Regions from separate parts of the Tardiphaga sp. 37S4 genome, predicted to be linked through region 3. Evidence: predicted binding sites of a transcription regulator. Region 3 holds the regulator's gene; each other region holds the start of a gene.
The links. The regulator LexA, encoded in region 3, represses DNA repair genes until DNA is damaged. The targets are predictions, from matches to a motif close to TGTTCNNNNTGTGTTCNG.
Positions count from the first base shown of each region.

Region 1: the regulator LexA is predicted to act here: its motif matches at 2,300-2,317, upstream of LPB73_RS22650 (DNA recombination protein RmuC).
Region 2: the regulator LexA is predicted to act here: its motif matches at 1,692-1,709, upstream of LPB73_RS28045 (helicase-related protein).

Region 1 covers NZ_CP088008.1:4,754,559-4,759,910, forward strand. Annotated here, with positions in the region: gene truA (tRNA pseudouridine(38-40) synthase TruA) at 1-623, opposite strand, end outside; gene fmt (methionyl-tRNA formyltransferase) at 623-1,555, opposite strand; gene def (peptide deformylase) at 1,595-2,116, opposite strand; gene LPB73_RS22650 (DNA recombination protein RmuC) at 2,348-3,562, shown strand; gene LPB73_RS22655 (GIY-YIG nuclease family protein) at 3,757-4,053, opposite strand; gene LPB73_RS22660 (AmpG family muropeptide MFS transporter) at 4,287-5,352, shown strand, end outside.
Region 2 covers NZ_CP088008.1:5,904,418-5,909,769, forward strand. Annotated here, with positions in the region: gene LPB73_RS28040 (DUF3108 domain-containing protein) at 284-1,243, shown strand; gene LPB73_RS28045 (helicase-related protein) at 1,790-5,263, shown strand; gene LPB73_RS28050 (RNA-binding S4 domain-containing protein) at 5,312-5,352, shown strand, end outside.
Region 3 covers NZ_CP088008.1:2,650,208-2,655,559, reverse strand. Annotated here, with positions in the region: gene LPB73_RS12960 (glutamine--tRNA ligase/YqeY domain fusion protein) at 1-1,223, shown strand, start outside; gene LPB73_RS12955 (ComEC/Rec2 family competence protein) at 1,326-3,608, shown strand; gene lexA (transcriptional repressor LexA) at 3,627-4,349, opposite strand; gene LPB73_RS12945 (GNAT family N-acetyltransferase) at 4,652-5,221, opposite strand; gene LPB73_RS12940 (Orn/Lys/Arg decarboxylase N-terminal domain-containing protein) at 5,243-5,352, opposite strand, start outside.

The DNA of each region.
Region 1 (5,352 bases), 2.1 Mb from region 3:
ACCCAGACCAGTGAGCCAACCATCGAGCGCACCTGGCTGTGCAGGAACGAACGTGCGGAGGTCGTGATGGTGATCGCCTCACCGTTCTGCACCACATCGAGCTGATCGAGCGTGCGGATCGGCGACTTGGCCTGGCATTCGGTATCGCGAAAGGTCGTGAAGTCGTGTCGACCGAGCAAACGCTTCGCAGCCTCGCTCATGGCAGCGACATCGAGCGGGCGCGGCACGCGCCAGACCCGGCCGGCATCGACGGCGAGGTTCGCGCGACGATTGGTGATGCGATAGACATAGTGGCGCTTGATGGCCGAGAACCGCGCCTCGAAATCATCCGGCACGATATCCGCCGACAGCACGCCGACCGGATGCGGCCGCAGATGGGCATTCATGCCATCGCGAAAGCGACCCGGCACCAGCACTTTCGGCACGTCGCAATGGGCGACCTGGCCGAGCGCATGGACGCCGGCATCGGTGCGACCGGCGCCATGGACGCGGATCGGCTCGCCGCAAATGGCCTCGGCGGCACGCTCCAGCGCGCCCTGTACGGTCAGCGTCGCGTTGGCCTGCACCTGCCATCCGGAAAATGGCGCGCCGTCATATTCGATGATCATCTTGTAGCGCGGCATCAGCCCACCCGCAGCGGCGGCTTCAACGGCGTGCCACGCAGAAATTCACTGGCCTTCATCGGCTGCTTGCCGGCGCGCTGCAGATCGATGACGCGGATCGCGCCCTCGCCGCAGGCGACGGTGAGCTGATCGTCGATGATCTCGCCGGGCGCACCCGCGCCCTTTGCAAGCTCGCAGCGCAGAACCTTCACGCGTACCGCCTCGCCCTCGATCGGCACTTCGCACCACGCGCCGGGAAACGGTGACAGCCCATGGCAATGCCTGAGCACCTCGCGCGCCGGCTTCGACCAGTCGATCTTGGCCTCCGCCTTGTCGATCTTGGCCGCGTAAGTGACGCCGTCTGCGCTCTGCGGGGTCAGGCTCAGCCGTCCCCTTTCCAGCGCACCCATGGCCCGCACCATCAAGTCGGCACCAAGCGGCGCCAGCGCATCGTGCAGGTCCAGCGCCGTCATCGCATCGGTGATCGCCAGGCGCTCGGCCATGGCGACATCGCCGGTGTCGAGGCCGACATCCATCTTCATCACCATGACACCGCTCTCGGCGTCGCCCTCCATAATGGCACGATTGATCGGCGCCGCGCCGCGCCAGCGCGGCAGCAGCGAGCCGTGCAGGTTGAAACAGCCCATGGGGGGAACATCGAGAATATTCTGCGGCAGGATCATGCCATAGGCGACGACGACCGCAGCCTCGGCCTCAAGCGACCGGAACTCGACTTCCGCCTCCGGCGTCCGCAGCGTCTTCGGCGTGAACACGGGAATGCCGAGCCGTTCCGCCTCGCGCGCCACCGGCGTCGGCTGCAGCTTCATGCCACGGCCAGCGGGCTTTGCTTCGCGGGTATAGACCGCCACGATCTCATGGCCATGGGCCACGAGTTCGAGCAGCGTCGGCACCGCGAAATCCGGCGTGCCCATGAAGATCAAACGAAGCGACATAGGTCGGAGCCGATCTGTTGCAGCGTTACGCGGAGAAACCTACTCCGCGCGCTTGGCGAGCTTGGTGAACTTCTTCAGCACGCGGTCGCGCTTCAGCTTGGAAAGGTAATCGACGAACAGCACGCCATTGAGATGGTCGATCTCGTGCTGAATGCAGGTGGCGAACAGACCAGAGGCCTCTTCCTCGATGGTCTTGCCGTCGAGGTCCATATAGCGAATCCGCACTGTCGCCGGGCGTTCCACTTCCTCGTAATATTCGGGAATCGACAGGCAGCCTTCCTCATAGACCGAGAGTTCTTCCGAGGCCGAGATGATCTCCGGATTAATGAAGACGCGCGGCTTCTTGCCGTCCTCCTCGTCGTCCTTCTTGGCGATGTCCATGGTGATCAGCCGCAGCGGAACCGCGATCTGGATCGCCGCCAGCCCGATCCCGGGTGCGTCATACATCGTCTCGAACATGTCGTCGGCGAGCTTGCGCACCTCTGACGTCACCTTCTCGACTGGTTTGGAGATCAGCCGCAACTGTTTGTCGGGCAGGATAATGATTTCACGAATGGCCATGGCGGCGATTTAATCTGCGCGCCGGTCCGGGTCAATCCGCTGGAAAAGCTGGACTTTGAAGGACGTTAACTCCCCGCTAACCATGAAAATTGAGGCGCGGTTAACCATGCTGGTTAAGGTCCGCTTAACCACATTTCTTAGGCTTGGGTTAACCAGGAAAATTCATTTTGCATTAACCATAAATGTTCCCTCTTCGTTCGCGCAACCGACCGAATCGGCTACAAGGATGGGATGAACGAGATTCTTTTCATGATCGGCGACATGCCGGTCACCGCCGGCGTGGCATTGATGGGCTTCAGTGCTCTGGCGCTGGGTTTGCTGCTCACCATCGCCATCATCATCGCTCGCTCCGGTAGCCGCGGCGCCGCCATGGCCATGGCCCAGGCGATCCGCGCCGACGAACTGGAAGAACGCCTCAGCGAAGTGCTGAAAGCACAGAACGAAGCCACCGGCCGCGTCGACGCCATGGGCCAGGCCTTGGCGGGCCGTCAGGCCGACATGGCACGCGCGGTGTCCGAGCGGCTGGACTCCGTGACCCATCGCGTCGGCCAATCCATGGAACAGACCACGCGCAACACCATGGAAAGCCTGAGCGCGCTGCATGAGCGCCTGGGCATTATCGACAACGCCCACAAGAATCTCACCGACCTCACCTCGCAGGTGACGACCTTGCGTGACGTGCTCGCCAACAAGCAGTCACGCGGCGCCTTCGGTCAGGCGCGGATGGAAAGCATCGTCAAGGACGGCATGCCGAGCGGCGCCTATGCGTTCCAGCACACGCTATCGTCGGGCAAGCGGCCGGACTGCGTGATCTTCCTGCCGGACCAGCGCCCGCTGTGCATCGACGCGAAATTCCCGCTGGAAGCCGTCACGGCGCTGCATGACGCGCGCAGCGATGACGAGAAGAAATACGCAGCGCAGCGCTTGCGCGCGGACGTGATGAAACATGTCACCGACATCGCCGAGAAGTATCTGGTGGCCGGCGAGACGCAGGATACGGCGCTGATGTTCGTGCCATCGGAGTCCGTCTATGCGGAAATCCATGACGGCTTCGACGACATCATCCAGAAGGCCTATCGCGCCCGCGTCGTGCTGGTTTCCCCCTCGCTGCTGATGCTGGCTATCCAGGTGATGCAGCAAATCCTGAAGGACGCGCGGATGCGCGACGCCGCCGACCAGATCCGCACCGAGGTACTGAATCTGGGCGACGACCTCACCCGGTTGCGCGATCGCGTGATGAAGCTGCAGACGCATTTCGGGCAGGCCAATGAGGACGTCCGCCAGATCCTGATCTCCGCCGACAAGATCGAGAAGCGCGCCGGCCGCATCGAGGAACTGGATTTCAGCAAGAGCGAGCCCGCGGCCGAGGTAGCCCCGGTCATCGCGAAGACCGCCGCCCCCGACATGTTCGCGCCACTGCCGCGCAAGATTCAGGCAGGGGAATAGCTCCAGAACTCCAACTGTCATCGCCCGGCCGAGCGCGCAATTGCGCGCTTGGACCGGGCGATCCAGTATCCGGCGGCGGTTGTAGTTTGCTATGAAGTATCAACGTTAAGGGCAGTGTATACTGGATCGCCCGGACAAGCCGGGCGATAACAACTGAGAAAGTGGTGCCGAGAGGCAACTGAGTTATTGCGCCCTCACCGGCAGATGATCGGATACAGATCGTCCCAGTTCGGATTATCCTTCTCGATCAGCGCAATCTTCCATTCCCGCTTCCACTTCTTGAGCCGCTTCTCACGAAGCATCGCGTATTCGATATTGTCGAAGTGTTCGAAGTAAACGAGGCGATCCACACCATATTGCTTCGTGAATCCCTCTGCGGCTTTCGTTTTGTGTTCGTATACGCGGCGAATGAGATCGTTCGTCACGCCGATATAAAGCGTTCCGCCGATGTCGCTTGCTAGAATGTAGACGTAAAAGTTGTAGGCACGCATCGTCAGGACTCGCCACTGCCGTTGCACCAAACTCACTTGTCGTCACCCGGCTTGACCGGTTGACCCAGTATACACCGACCTTACGTTCGTACGACGCTGCCAAACACAACCAACGCCGGATACTGGATCGCCCGGTCCTAGCGCGCAATTGCGCGCCAGGCCGGGCGATGACAACCGAGGGGAAGGATACGAAGCCACAGGCCGCTCCTTCCCGAATCTGCTAACCCTTCCCCATGACCAGCGCGCCAGACTCGTCCGAAGCCGCCCACGCCCTGAAGCCCCGTGCCACCTGGCGCGAGAGCATGGCGGTGTATCTGCAGCCGCGGGTGCTGATCGTGCTGCTGCTTGGTCTGTCGTCGGGTCTGCCGCTTGCATTGTCCGGTTCCACGCTGCTGGTGTGGATGCGCGAATCCGGCGTCGATCTCGGTACCATCGGGTTGTTCGCCCTCGTCGGCACGCCCTACACGCTGAAGTTCCTTTGGGCGCCGCTGGTCGACGCGCTGCATGTGCCGTTCTTCACGCGGCAATTCGGCCGCCGCCGTGGCTGGCTGGTGTTCTCGCAACTGTTGCTTATCGGCGCGATCCTGCTCCTTGCACTGACCGACCCCGCCCGCTCGCCACTGTTCGTCGCCCTTGGTGCGCTGCTGGTCGCTGCGATGTCATCGACGCAGGACATTGTCGTCGATGCGTTTCGTGTGGAGAGCCTGCCGGAGAGCGAACAGGCGGCCGGCATGGCGTCTTATGTCGCGGCCTATCGCATCGGCATGCTGATCTCGACCGCCGGCGTGCTGTTTCTGGTCAGCGCCTTCGAAAGCACCGGCATCGCGCGCTCCACCGCATGGATGTGGGGCTATGTGGCGATGGCTGCGATGGTGCTGATCGGCACAGTCACAGCGCTTGCGGCCACCGAGCCCGAGCAATCCGCGCAGGCCGAAGCCGCCACACGCGGCGACAGCGCCTTCACGCGCGTGCTGCAGGCCGCAATCGGCGCGTTCTCCGAATTCCTGGCGCGCAAGGACGCCTGGGCGGCGCTGGCGTTCGTGGTGCTGTTCAAATTTACCGACGCCTTTTCCGGCACCATGACCGCGCCCTTCGTGATCGATCTCGGTTTCACGCGGAATGACTATGCGGCCATCGTCAAAGGCGTCGGCCTTGCCGCGACGCTGATTGGCGGTTTCGCTGGAGGTTTTGTCGCGCGGCGCTATTCGCTTGCGGCGAGTTTGTGGATCGGCGCCGTGTTGCAGGCGGTGTCCAATCTCGCCTTCTCGTGGCTCGCCATCGTCGGCGTCAATCAATGGG
Region 2 (5,352 bases), 2.9 Mb from region 3:
GGACGTATAGGGGGCTTGGCCGCGATCGTCAAGATATCCGGCCAGCGAAAGTCGCGGCAAAACCGGCAAAAGCCTGCGCTTTCGGGGGCTGTATAGCCCGTCCTACGAGCGGAAACCACATGGAATCTGGCGCGGTTCCCATCATATAAACGACGTATTCGGGCCGGAAACAGGTCGCTCCAGCCCAATTGAGCGATGCGGCCCTAGGCCTTTGGCCGGGGGATCGCCGACCAGGTGATATCAGCAAGTGAGCCTTCGCACGCCCAGCTTTGTGACCCGACCGGTGACGACCCCGCGGACCGCCGCGCCCGCAAGAGTACGATTTGCGGGTTTTGGCGCGCGTTTCGCCGTCGCCGCGGGCCTGATGCTGCCGGTTTTGCCGGTGGAGGCCTCGGCGCAGGCGCAAGGCCAGATCCAAAGCCAGACGCAAGGCCAGGCGCCGGCCGCCGTGCCGGTTCAGGCCCCCGCCCAGGCGGTGTTGGCCGGCGGCAAGCTCGAAGCCAAATATGAAGCCAGCCTCGCCGGCATCGCGGTGGGCAAGGGCCAGTGGGCCATCGACATCAATGAAGACCAGTATTCCGCGACCGCCAGTGGGGGCACCGCAGGTTTGCTGAAGGCATTTGCCGGCGGCTCGGGCTCCGGCCAGTCCACCGGCCGCGTGGTCGCGGGCGCGCTGGTGCCGTCGAATTATCAGGCCGTCACCACCTCCGCTAAGAAGTCCGAGACGATCAAGATGCTGATCACGCCGGGCTATGTGAAGGAGTTTTCCATCGAGCCGGAGCCGCCGCTCGATCCCGAGAAGATTCCGATCACCGATGCGCATCGCCGTAACGTGATCGATCCGATGACCGGCTCGCTGATGCGCGTCGGCGGCACCGGCGAATTGCTGACGCCGGATTCGTGCCGCACCGGCGCGTCGATCTTCGACGGCCGCATGCGCTACGATCTCAAGCTCGACTACAAGCGCATGGAAAGCGTGAAGGCCGAGAAGGGCTATCGCGGACCTGCCATCGTCTGCGCCGTCTATTTCACGCCGATCGCGGGCTATGTGCCCGACCGCGCCGCCATCAAATATCTTGCCGCCCAGCGCAATATCGAAGTGACCCTGGTGCCGATCGCCGGAACCCGCGTGCTGGTGCCCTATCGCATGGTGGTGCCGACCCCGCTCGGCGTCGCCATGCTGGAAGCCACCGAATTCGTCACCACCCCCGCGCCGGCCAAGGCCGTGGCGAAGACGAACTGAGTCGACGAACGAGCGGAGCGCGAGGACACGTTCAAAGGAGGCAACCCATCCGGCCTCATCCTGAGGAGCCCCGTCTTCGGGGCGTCTCCTGCGAATGGCAAAGTCATTCGCCCGGGATCGATGCAAGTCCGGCCCCGCCAGCTCATGGTTCGAGACGCGCGAAGCCGCGCTCCTCACCATGAGGGACCGAGACGGGACGCTGCCGCAGGATTGCCGCAAGACAAAGTGCGCCATCGCAGCATCGTCGCAAACGCGCCGCAGGATTTGCGCAGGATCCCGGCTTGACTCAAAGCCGGTTCGGAGTCCGTGCGCTGTTCATAACTTCGGGGATTTGTCGGCCCTTGTTGCGCTGTCACAAACTTGATCTAGTCAGTCTCGGAGAATGTCAGCGCGAGATGTTGGGGTGATGCGGCCAGGGAGGTGCCGAGTCACCGATTCGGGCCGCTTTCGTTCCGGACTCGTTCCAAACCATCAAAAAGCGCGGCTCTGAAGCGTCGTAACCTGTCTCGGTCTTGACAGTCGGCGACGCGGAAATATCTGAAAAACATGGCCTTTTTGTCTTCTCCGCCCACGCTGTCCAACGGCAGGGCCCCCGGCGCCGGCGTCACCGCGGTGCTCGGCCCCACCAATACCGGCAAGACCCACCTCGCCATCGAGCGCATGCTCGCGCATTCGTCGGGCATCATCGGCCTGCCGCTGCGCCTGCTGGCGCGCGAGGTCTATAATAAAATTTTGGACCGCGTCGGCCCCGAAGCCGTGGCGCTGATCACCGGCGAGGAGAAGATCAAGCCCGCCAAGCCGCGCTACTGGGTCTCCACCGTCGAGGCGATGCCGCGGGATCTCGACGTGTCGTTTCTGGCCGTCGACGAGATCCAGATAGCGGCAGATCTCGAGCGCGGCCATGTCTTCACCGATCGCATCCTGCATCGCCGCGGCCGCGACGAGACGCTGCTGCTCGGCGCCGCCACCATGCGCCCGATCATCGAGCGGCTGCTGCCCGGCGCCAGCATTGTCACCCGGCCGCGTCTGTCGCATCTGGAATTCGCCGGCGATCGCAAGATCACGCGGCAGCCGCGCAGGACAGCGATTGTCGCATTTTCCGCCGACGAAGTTTATGCGATTGCCGAACTCATCAAGCGCCAGCATGGCGGCGCTGCAGTCGTATTGGGCTCGCTGTCGCCGCGCACCCGCAACGCGCAGGTCGCGATGTTCCAGAATGGTGACGTTGACTACCTAGTGGCAACCGACGCGGTCGGAATGGGCCTCAATCTCGACGTCGATCACGTCGCATTTGCCAGTGACCGCAAATATGACGGCTATCAATTCCGTCGCCTGACGCCGTCGGAATTCGCACAGATCGCCGGCCGCGCCGGCCGCGCGACGCGCAACGGTACCTTCGGCACCACAGGCCGCTGCGAGCCGTTCGAGCCCGAACTCGTCAATCAGTTGCAGAACCACATCTTCGAGCCGGTGAAGGTGCTGCAGTGGCGCAATTCGAAGCTGGATTTCTCATCGATCGCGTCGCTGCAGGTGTCGCTGGCGGAGGTGCCGCGCCATGAGGCGCTGACCCGTGCGCCGATCGCCGAGGACCTGCGCGTGCTCGATCATGCCGTCCGTGACGTCGACGTGCGCGAAATGGCGCAGGGCAAGGTCGCCGTCGAGAAACTGTGGGATGCGTGCCAGATTCCAGATTACCGCCGCATCGCGCCCGCTGCACACGCAGAGCTGGTAGTCACTATCTTCAACTTCCTGATGCAGCGTGGGCGCATCCCCGATGCCTGGTTTGGCGCTCAAATCGCGCAAGCGGACCGAACCGATGGCGATATCGACACATTATCGGGCCGAATCGCGCAAATCCGGACCTGGACATTCGTGGCAAATCGTCCCGATTGGCTCTCAGATCCCGATCATTGGCAGGGAATTTCGCGCGAATTGGAAAATAAACTGTCAGATGCCCTTCATGAGAGGCTCACTGAGCGTTTCGTTGATCGTCGTACCAGTGTATTGATGCGCCGCTTGCGGGAAAACACGATGCTGAATACTGAAATTGGTAAGACGGGCGAAGTGATCGTAGAGGGCCATGTAATTGGCCGTCTCGACGGATTTACATTTTTGCCCGATGCGGCCGAGGCTGGCTCGGATGCGAAGGCCTTGCAGGCCACGGCGCTGAAGGCGCTGGCCGGCGAGATCGACGCGCGCGCCGAGAAACTCGGCAACGCGCCGGACGATCAGTTCGTGCTCGCCTCCGACGGCACCATGCGCTGGACCGGCGATGCGGTGGCCCGTCTGGTCGCAGCCGACGACGTGCTGCATCCCCGTCTCCGTATCATCGCCGACGAGCGCCTCTCCGGCGCGCCGCGCGATGCGGTTCAGGCCCGTCTCGATCTCTGGCTGAAGATGCATATTGAGAAGCTGCTCGGGCCGCTGTTCGATCTCACCAAGGCCGAAGACATCACCGGCATCGCGCGCGGCATCGCCTTCCAGCTCACCGAAGCGCTGGGCGTGCTGGAGCGGCAGAAGATCGCGACCGAGATGAAGGATCTCGATCAGCCGTCGCGCGCGACCTTGCGCAAATACGGTGTCCGGTTCGGCGCCTATCATATTTATATTCCCGGCCTGCTGAAGCCTGCGGGGCGTTCGCTCGCGGCGCTGCTCTGGGCGTTGAAGCAGGACAATGTCGATATGTCGGCGCTGTCGAGCGCGCAGCATCTCGCAGGGTCGGGCCGTACATCCTTCCCGGTCGACAAGTTGCTCGATCGCGATGCCTATCGCGTGCTTGGCTATCGCCAGTGCGGCGAGCGCGCCGTGCGCGTCGATATTCTCGAACGTCTTGCCGATCTGATCCGTCCAGCTCTCGCTTGGCGCGAAGCGTCACCGGGCGAGAAGCCCGCCGGCGCCTTCGATGGCCGCCACTTCGTGGTGACGCAGGCGATGACCTCGCTCACCGGCTCGGCCGGCGAGGATTTCGCCTCGATCCTGCGTGCCCTGGGCTATCGCATGGAGAAGAAGGCGCCGCTGCCGCCGGCACCGCCGAAGCCGGTCGCTGCGACGACGCCGATCGAGGTCAAGGCTGACGACAACACCGGCGATCAGCCCGACGCCCTGGTGGGACTTGCCGAGTCCGACAAGCCCGGTGAGGACAATGTCATTGCAGTCGAGGCTGCCGCTGAGGCGGCCGAGACAGCTGAGATCGCGACTGCGGATGTCGCACCTGCCGAGGTTGCGACCGAAGTGGCCCCGGCCGTGGAAGCTGCAGCCGTGCCGTCTGCATCGCTGTTGCCTGAAGTCGCACTGGTGCCCAGCGCCGAGCCGGAAGCGGCGTCTGTTGAAGAGACAGCTTCCGTCGAAGCGCAGCCAGAGCCCGCTGCGGCCGTTGCCGAGGCCGAGACTGCTGCCGAGACCGCACCTGCTGCCGTGGCCGATGCCGCTGCGCCTGCCGAGGGCGACGCCGCTGCGGTTCCTGCCGTCGCTGCCGAGCCCGAACTGGTCGAAGTCTGGCGTCCGGGTGGCCGTTCGGAAGAACGCCGTCCGCCGCGCCACGACCGCAACCGCCACCATCGCAACACCAACGCCCCGCAGGGCGCTACGCAGTCGGCTCCCGCCGAAGGCGCCGTGGCCGATGGCGAAAAGCGCGAGCGGCATGATCGCGGAGGCCAAGGGCGCCGCGATCGCAACAATAACAACGAGTTCCGTCGTCCGCGCAGCGATGCACCGGCCGCCGCGGTCTCCGCCGAAGGGGCGCCGAACCGCGACAACCGTGGCAATCGCGGTAACCGCGACAACAAGCCGGGCGATGCCGGTCGTCCGCCGCGTGAGCGCGAACGCTTCCAGGGCAAGGGCAAAGGCCCCTTCAAGGGCGGCGACAAGGGCCGTGAGGGCCGTGGCAACGACCGCGGCGGCGCGACCCGTCCGTTCGCAACATCGGCCGCACCGCGCGAACGGGACCGTCCGATCGATCCGAACTCCCCCTTCGCGAAACTCGCCGCGCTCAAGGAACAGCTCAGCGGCCGCAAGGATTGATGCAGGTCATGTAAGGCGGCACCGAGCCGCCATTTGGTGGTGTGTCGGTTGGAGCGCCAGCGTCTCGATAAATGGCTGTGGCACGCGCG
Region 3 (5,352 bases):
GCGATCGTCCGGTCGACGAGAACCTCGATCTGTTCGCCCGGATGCGTGCCGGCGAATTCCCGAACGGCGCCCGCGTGCTGCGCGCCAAGATCGACATGTCGTCGGGCAACATCAACCTGCGCGATCCCGTGATCTATCGCATCCTGCATGCGCATCATCCGCGTACGGGCACCGCTTGGAGCATCTATCCGAGCTACGACTTCGCGCACGGTCAGTCGGATGCCATCGAACACGTAACGCATTCAATCTGTACGCTCGAATTCGAGGATCACCGGCCGCTTTACGACTGGTGCCTGGAAAACCTGCCGGTGCCGTCGCGGCCGCATCAGTATGAATTCGCGCGCCTCAACATGACCTACACGCTGCTGTCGAAGCGCGTGCTGACCGAACTTGTCCGCGGTGGCCATGTCACGGGCTGGGACGATCCACGGATGCCGACGCTGGCCGGCCTGCAGCGCCGCGGCATTCCTGCCGAAGCACTGCGCGAATTCGTCAAGCGCATCGGCGTCGCCAAGGCCAACTCGACCGTCGATATCTCGATGTTCGATTTCGCCGTGCGCGAGACACTGAATCGCACGGCGCAGCGCCGCATGGCGGTGCTGAAGCCGCTGAAGGTGGTGATCGAGAACTACCCGGAAGGACAGACCGAGCAGCTCGAAGCCATCAACCATCCCGATGATGCGTCGCTCGGCAACCGGCAGATTTCATTCGGCCGCGAGCTTTACATCGAGCATGACGACTTCATGGAAGAGCCGCCGAAGAAGTTCTTCCGCATGGCGCCAGGCCGCGAGGTCCGCTTGCGTTATGGCTACTTCATCACCTGCAAGGACGTCATCAAGAATGCCGCTGGCGAGGTGGTCGAACTGCGCTGCACCTATGATCCGGAAACCCGGGGCGGCAATGCGCCGGACGGCCGCAAGGTCAAGGCGACGATCCATTGGGTGAGTGCCGCAGATGCCGTGCAGGCGGAAGTACGCGTCTACAATCAGCTGTTCGCCGATCCGCAGCCCAATGCGACCGAGTTCGCATCGCAGCTCAATCCGGACTCGCTGGAGACGCTGACCGGCGCCATGCTGGAGCCGGCGCTGGCGAGCGACAACACAAGCGATGTCGTGCAGTTCGAGCGCCAGGGTTATTTCTGTCGCGACAAGGATTCAGCGCCGGGCAAGCTGGTCTTCAACCGTACCGTCGGTCTGCGCGACAGCTACGCCAAGCTCGCTTGAGCAACCCCAGGGATTAGTTTTCGTATTCTGCATCCGTTCCGCTAGCCGCCGCTTGCCCTTCCGATAGCATTCGGAAGGACAAGCTTGGCGTGTGTGCGTTCGATGGCGCGGGGCGGGGATCAGCAACAGCGGCGGGGCCGATCCGGCACGGCGACCACATGGCCGCCGCCGGCCACGGCAGGCGTCGCTGTCCCGTCACCGACGTCATCAACGTCGGGCTTCGAGACGCTCTGGACGTGGGTGCGGGCCGAAGCGGGTCCCGGTCGCTTGCTGCCTTGGGTGCCGATCGCTTTCGGGACCGGCATCGCGCTGTATTTTGCCGCTGAGCATGAGCCGGTAGCCTGGGTTGCCGCCGCGACGGCTGGCCTTCTTTGCGTGGCTGCGTTTTTGCTGCGGCGGCAGCGATGGTTTCCCTTGATCTTGCTCATTGCGGCCATCGCGTCCGGCTTCGCGATGGCGGCCATGAAAACCGCGCGTGTGGCTCATGAGGTTCTGGCGAAGCCGCTCTATTCCGTCGCGCTGACCGGCTTCGTCGAAACCCACGAGGAACGGGAGCGCACGGATCGCTTCGTGCTCCGCGTTGCCACGATGGACAGCCCGCGCGCCGCACCGAAGCTCACCCGTGTGCGGCTGTCGGTGAAGAAGGGCACGGCGCCTGTCGTCGGCAGCTTCGTCGAATTGAAGGCAAGGCTGCAGCCGCCGCTGTCGCCGCTCCGGCCGGGTAGCTACGACTTCGGACGAGATTTGTATTTTCAAGGGATCGGCGCGTCCGGTTTTGTGATGGGCGGCATCAAGGCGGTCGACCCGCCGATACAGCCGAGTGTGGCGTTACGCTATTCGGCGACCATGCAGGGGCTGCGCGACGCCATCGACGCGCGGATCCGCACCGTGCTCTCGGGCGATAGCCGCGCCATTGCCACGGCGCTGCTCACGGGCCGCCGCGATGCGATTTCGGCTGACGTCAATGATGCGATGTTCATCTCCGGCCTCGGTCATGTGTTGTCGATCTCCGGCTATCACATGGCCGTTGTCGCCGGCGTGGTGTTCTTTGCGATACGCGCACTGCTGGCACTGATCCCTGTCCTGACGGTGACATTCCCGATCAAGAAAGTCGCAGCGGCTGCGGCGTTATTCGCAGCACTGTTCTATTTGCTGCTGTCAGGTGCCGAAGTCGCGACACAGAGATCCTTTTTCATGACGGCCGTTGTGTTGATGGCAGTCATGGTCGATCGCCGGGCGGTGACGTTCCGTACGCTGGCGGTGGCAGCAATGGTTGTGCTGATCGTGGCGCCGGAAGCACTGGTGCATCCGAGTTTTCAGATGTCATTCGCGGCGACGCTGGGGCTGGTCGCATTGGTGCAGATCGGCATGCCCGCGCTGTTTGCGTCGCCCGATCATTCCGCGACGGCGCGCGTGGCGCTATGGGGCGGACGCGAGATCGCGATGCTCGTGCTGGCCTCGCTGGTCGCGGGCCTCGCCACCACGCCCTATGCCGCATTTCATTTCCACCGCGTCACGCCTTATGGCGTTGTCGCCAATCTTCTGGCGATGCCGGTGGTCTCGGCGCTGGTGATGCCGGCGGGTATTCTTGGTTTGGCAGCCATGCCGTTCGGCTTTGACGGTGTGTTCTGGCGGCTGATGGATGTCGGCATCCAGTGGATGATCGTGGTCACGCAATGGGTCGCAGCCGTGCCCGGCGCCATCGGCCGGATGCCGGCCTTCGGGACGGGACCGCTGATATCAGCCAGTATCGGCATCATCGTGCTGGGATTGCTGCGCACGCCGTTGCGCTTCGCGGGGGCTGGCGTGCTGATGCTCTCGATTGTCTGGGCATTGCTGGTGAAGCAGCCGGATGTCCTGATCTCGGGTGATGGTCGCAGCGTCGCGGTACGGGGCAGGGACGGACGCCTGCATGTGATGCGCAGCGCCAAGGATACATTTTTGCTGAAAGAGTGGCTCGCCGGCGATGCCGATGCGCGTCTGCCGACCGATGCCTCCGTCAGCCACGGTGTGTCCTGCGACCGCGACGGATGCATCACGCCGCTGGCCGATGGCGCTTTGGTGGCGCTGGTTTTACAGCCGGACGCCTTCACGGATGATTGCGAGAAAGCGGCGCTCATCGTCACGACGAAACAGCCGCCGAGGGATTGCAGGGCGCTGGTGATCGATCAGGATCGCTTGCAACGAAATGGTGCGGTGAGCCTGCAGCGAACCGCAAACGGCTTTACCATCGATGCCGTGCGGCCACGGGGCCTGGACCGTCCGTGGTCGCGCGCAATTCCCGATGAGCCCCAGCAAGATCTGATCCAGAACAGTCGTCCACCGCAAAACCGGCCGGTGGATGCGACGCCGGCGGAAACCGATCTTCAACCCGAAGATCAGTAATCCGCCGAGGCGCAAATCTCAGTAGCGGCGATACAGGCCGATCAGCTTGCCCTGAATGCGCACCCGGTTGGGTGGCAGGATACGGACCTCGTAGGCGTCATTCGCAGGCTCCAGCGCGATCGACGCGCCGCGGCGGCGGAAGCGCTTCAACGTGGCTTCCTCGTCGTCGATCAGGGCCACCACGATGTCGCCGGTGTCGGCGCTCTCGTTGCGCTGGATCAGCACGGTGTCGCCGTCGAGAATGCCGGCGTCCTGCATGGAATCGCCGCGCACTTCGAGCGCGTAATGTTCGCCGGAACCGAGCATGTCGGCGGGCATGCTGATGGTGTGGCTACGGGTCTGCAGCGCCTCGATCGGCGTACCGGCCGCGATCCGGCCCATGACCGGGATAGCAACCGTGCGGCCATTGTCATCATCACCGCTGTTGCTGGCGATGCTGGCGGCCGAACGCACCTTGCCAAGCGTGCCTTCGATGACGCTGGGCGTGAAGCCGCGGCGCCCGGTGCCGCCGGTGACCGGTGCGCCGAGCTCTGGCAGCTTGATGACTTCGATGGCACGGGCGCGGTTGGGCAGACGGCGTATGAAGCCGCGTTCTTCCAGCGCCGTGATCAGACGATGGATGCCGGACTTCGAGCGCAGGTCGAGCGCATCCTTCATCTCGTCGAAGGACGGTGGGACGCCGGCTTCCTTCAGCCGTTGATCGATGAATCGCAGGAGTTCGTATTGTTTGCGCGTGAGCATCTGAAGCCATCCTCAGTTGACGGTGTCGGCCGCCGCGTGCGTTTCAAAGGGCCTTCGAACGGTGAGCCTCAATCCAGAGACGATCGTTCGAAGATCGGTTGCGCGAGTTCGGGCACTCTCAAACTACTCAAAGCCACAGAATCTCGAAACAAATCATGAACGAACACTATATGTTCCATATGTGTTCTGCAATGCTTAATTTGCCGTCAACAGAACGCACGTTGAGTGAGGTTTGAGGAGGCTGTTCCTCACCAGTCGTCGATCCTCGACGGACATGGAAAATGCTTCCGCGGTCGCTTGGGCTACGCGGACGTCACGCGCCCAATGGGCGGCGGCGGAGTCGTGGAGCCGGTCGCCAGCGAGCGCTGAACCATGATCGTGTCGGCCCAGCGGCCGGAGCGATAGGCGACGCCGGGCAGCAAGCCGACGCGGGCAAAGCCGAAGCTCTCATGCAAGCCGAGCGAGGCCGTGTTGTCGGCATCGATATAGCCGATGATCTGCCGGAAGCCGGCCGCCGCGCAGACATCGATCAACTCGCGCATCAACAGCCGGCCGATGCCCCGGCCGACATGTCCGTGGTGGATATAGATCGAATGCTTGACCGTGTAGCGATAGGCCGGTCGCTTCCGAAACAGCACCACATAGGCGTAGCCGACGACCTCGCCGCCTTGCGTGGCGACGAGATGCGGGAACCGTTTGCTGCGCAGGTTCTTGCGCCGGTCTCTGAGATCGTCGGGCTGCGGCGTGTCCGCGTCGCTGACGCCTTCCTCGACGCCTTGCCGGATGTGCCGGCGATAGATCGCCAGCATGGCATCGACGTCGGTGTCGCGTGATGGTCGGATGACGACCGGCTGTTCGAGTTCCGTTGGCAAATCAGGCTCCTTACGTGCTCCCTATTCGGAGACCACGTAAGTGTAAAGTCGGATCCGGCCATTGGCGTCGACCTTGCGGTAGATGCCCTGGATTTCGACGTCGAAGCCCGGGAAGGTGTTGAAGCAGGTCT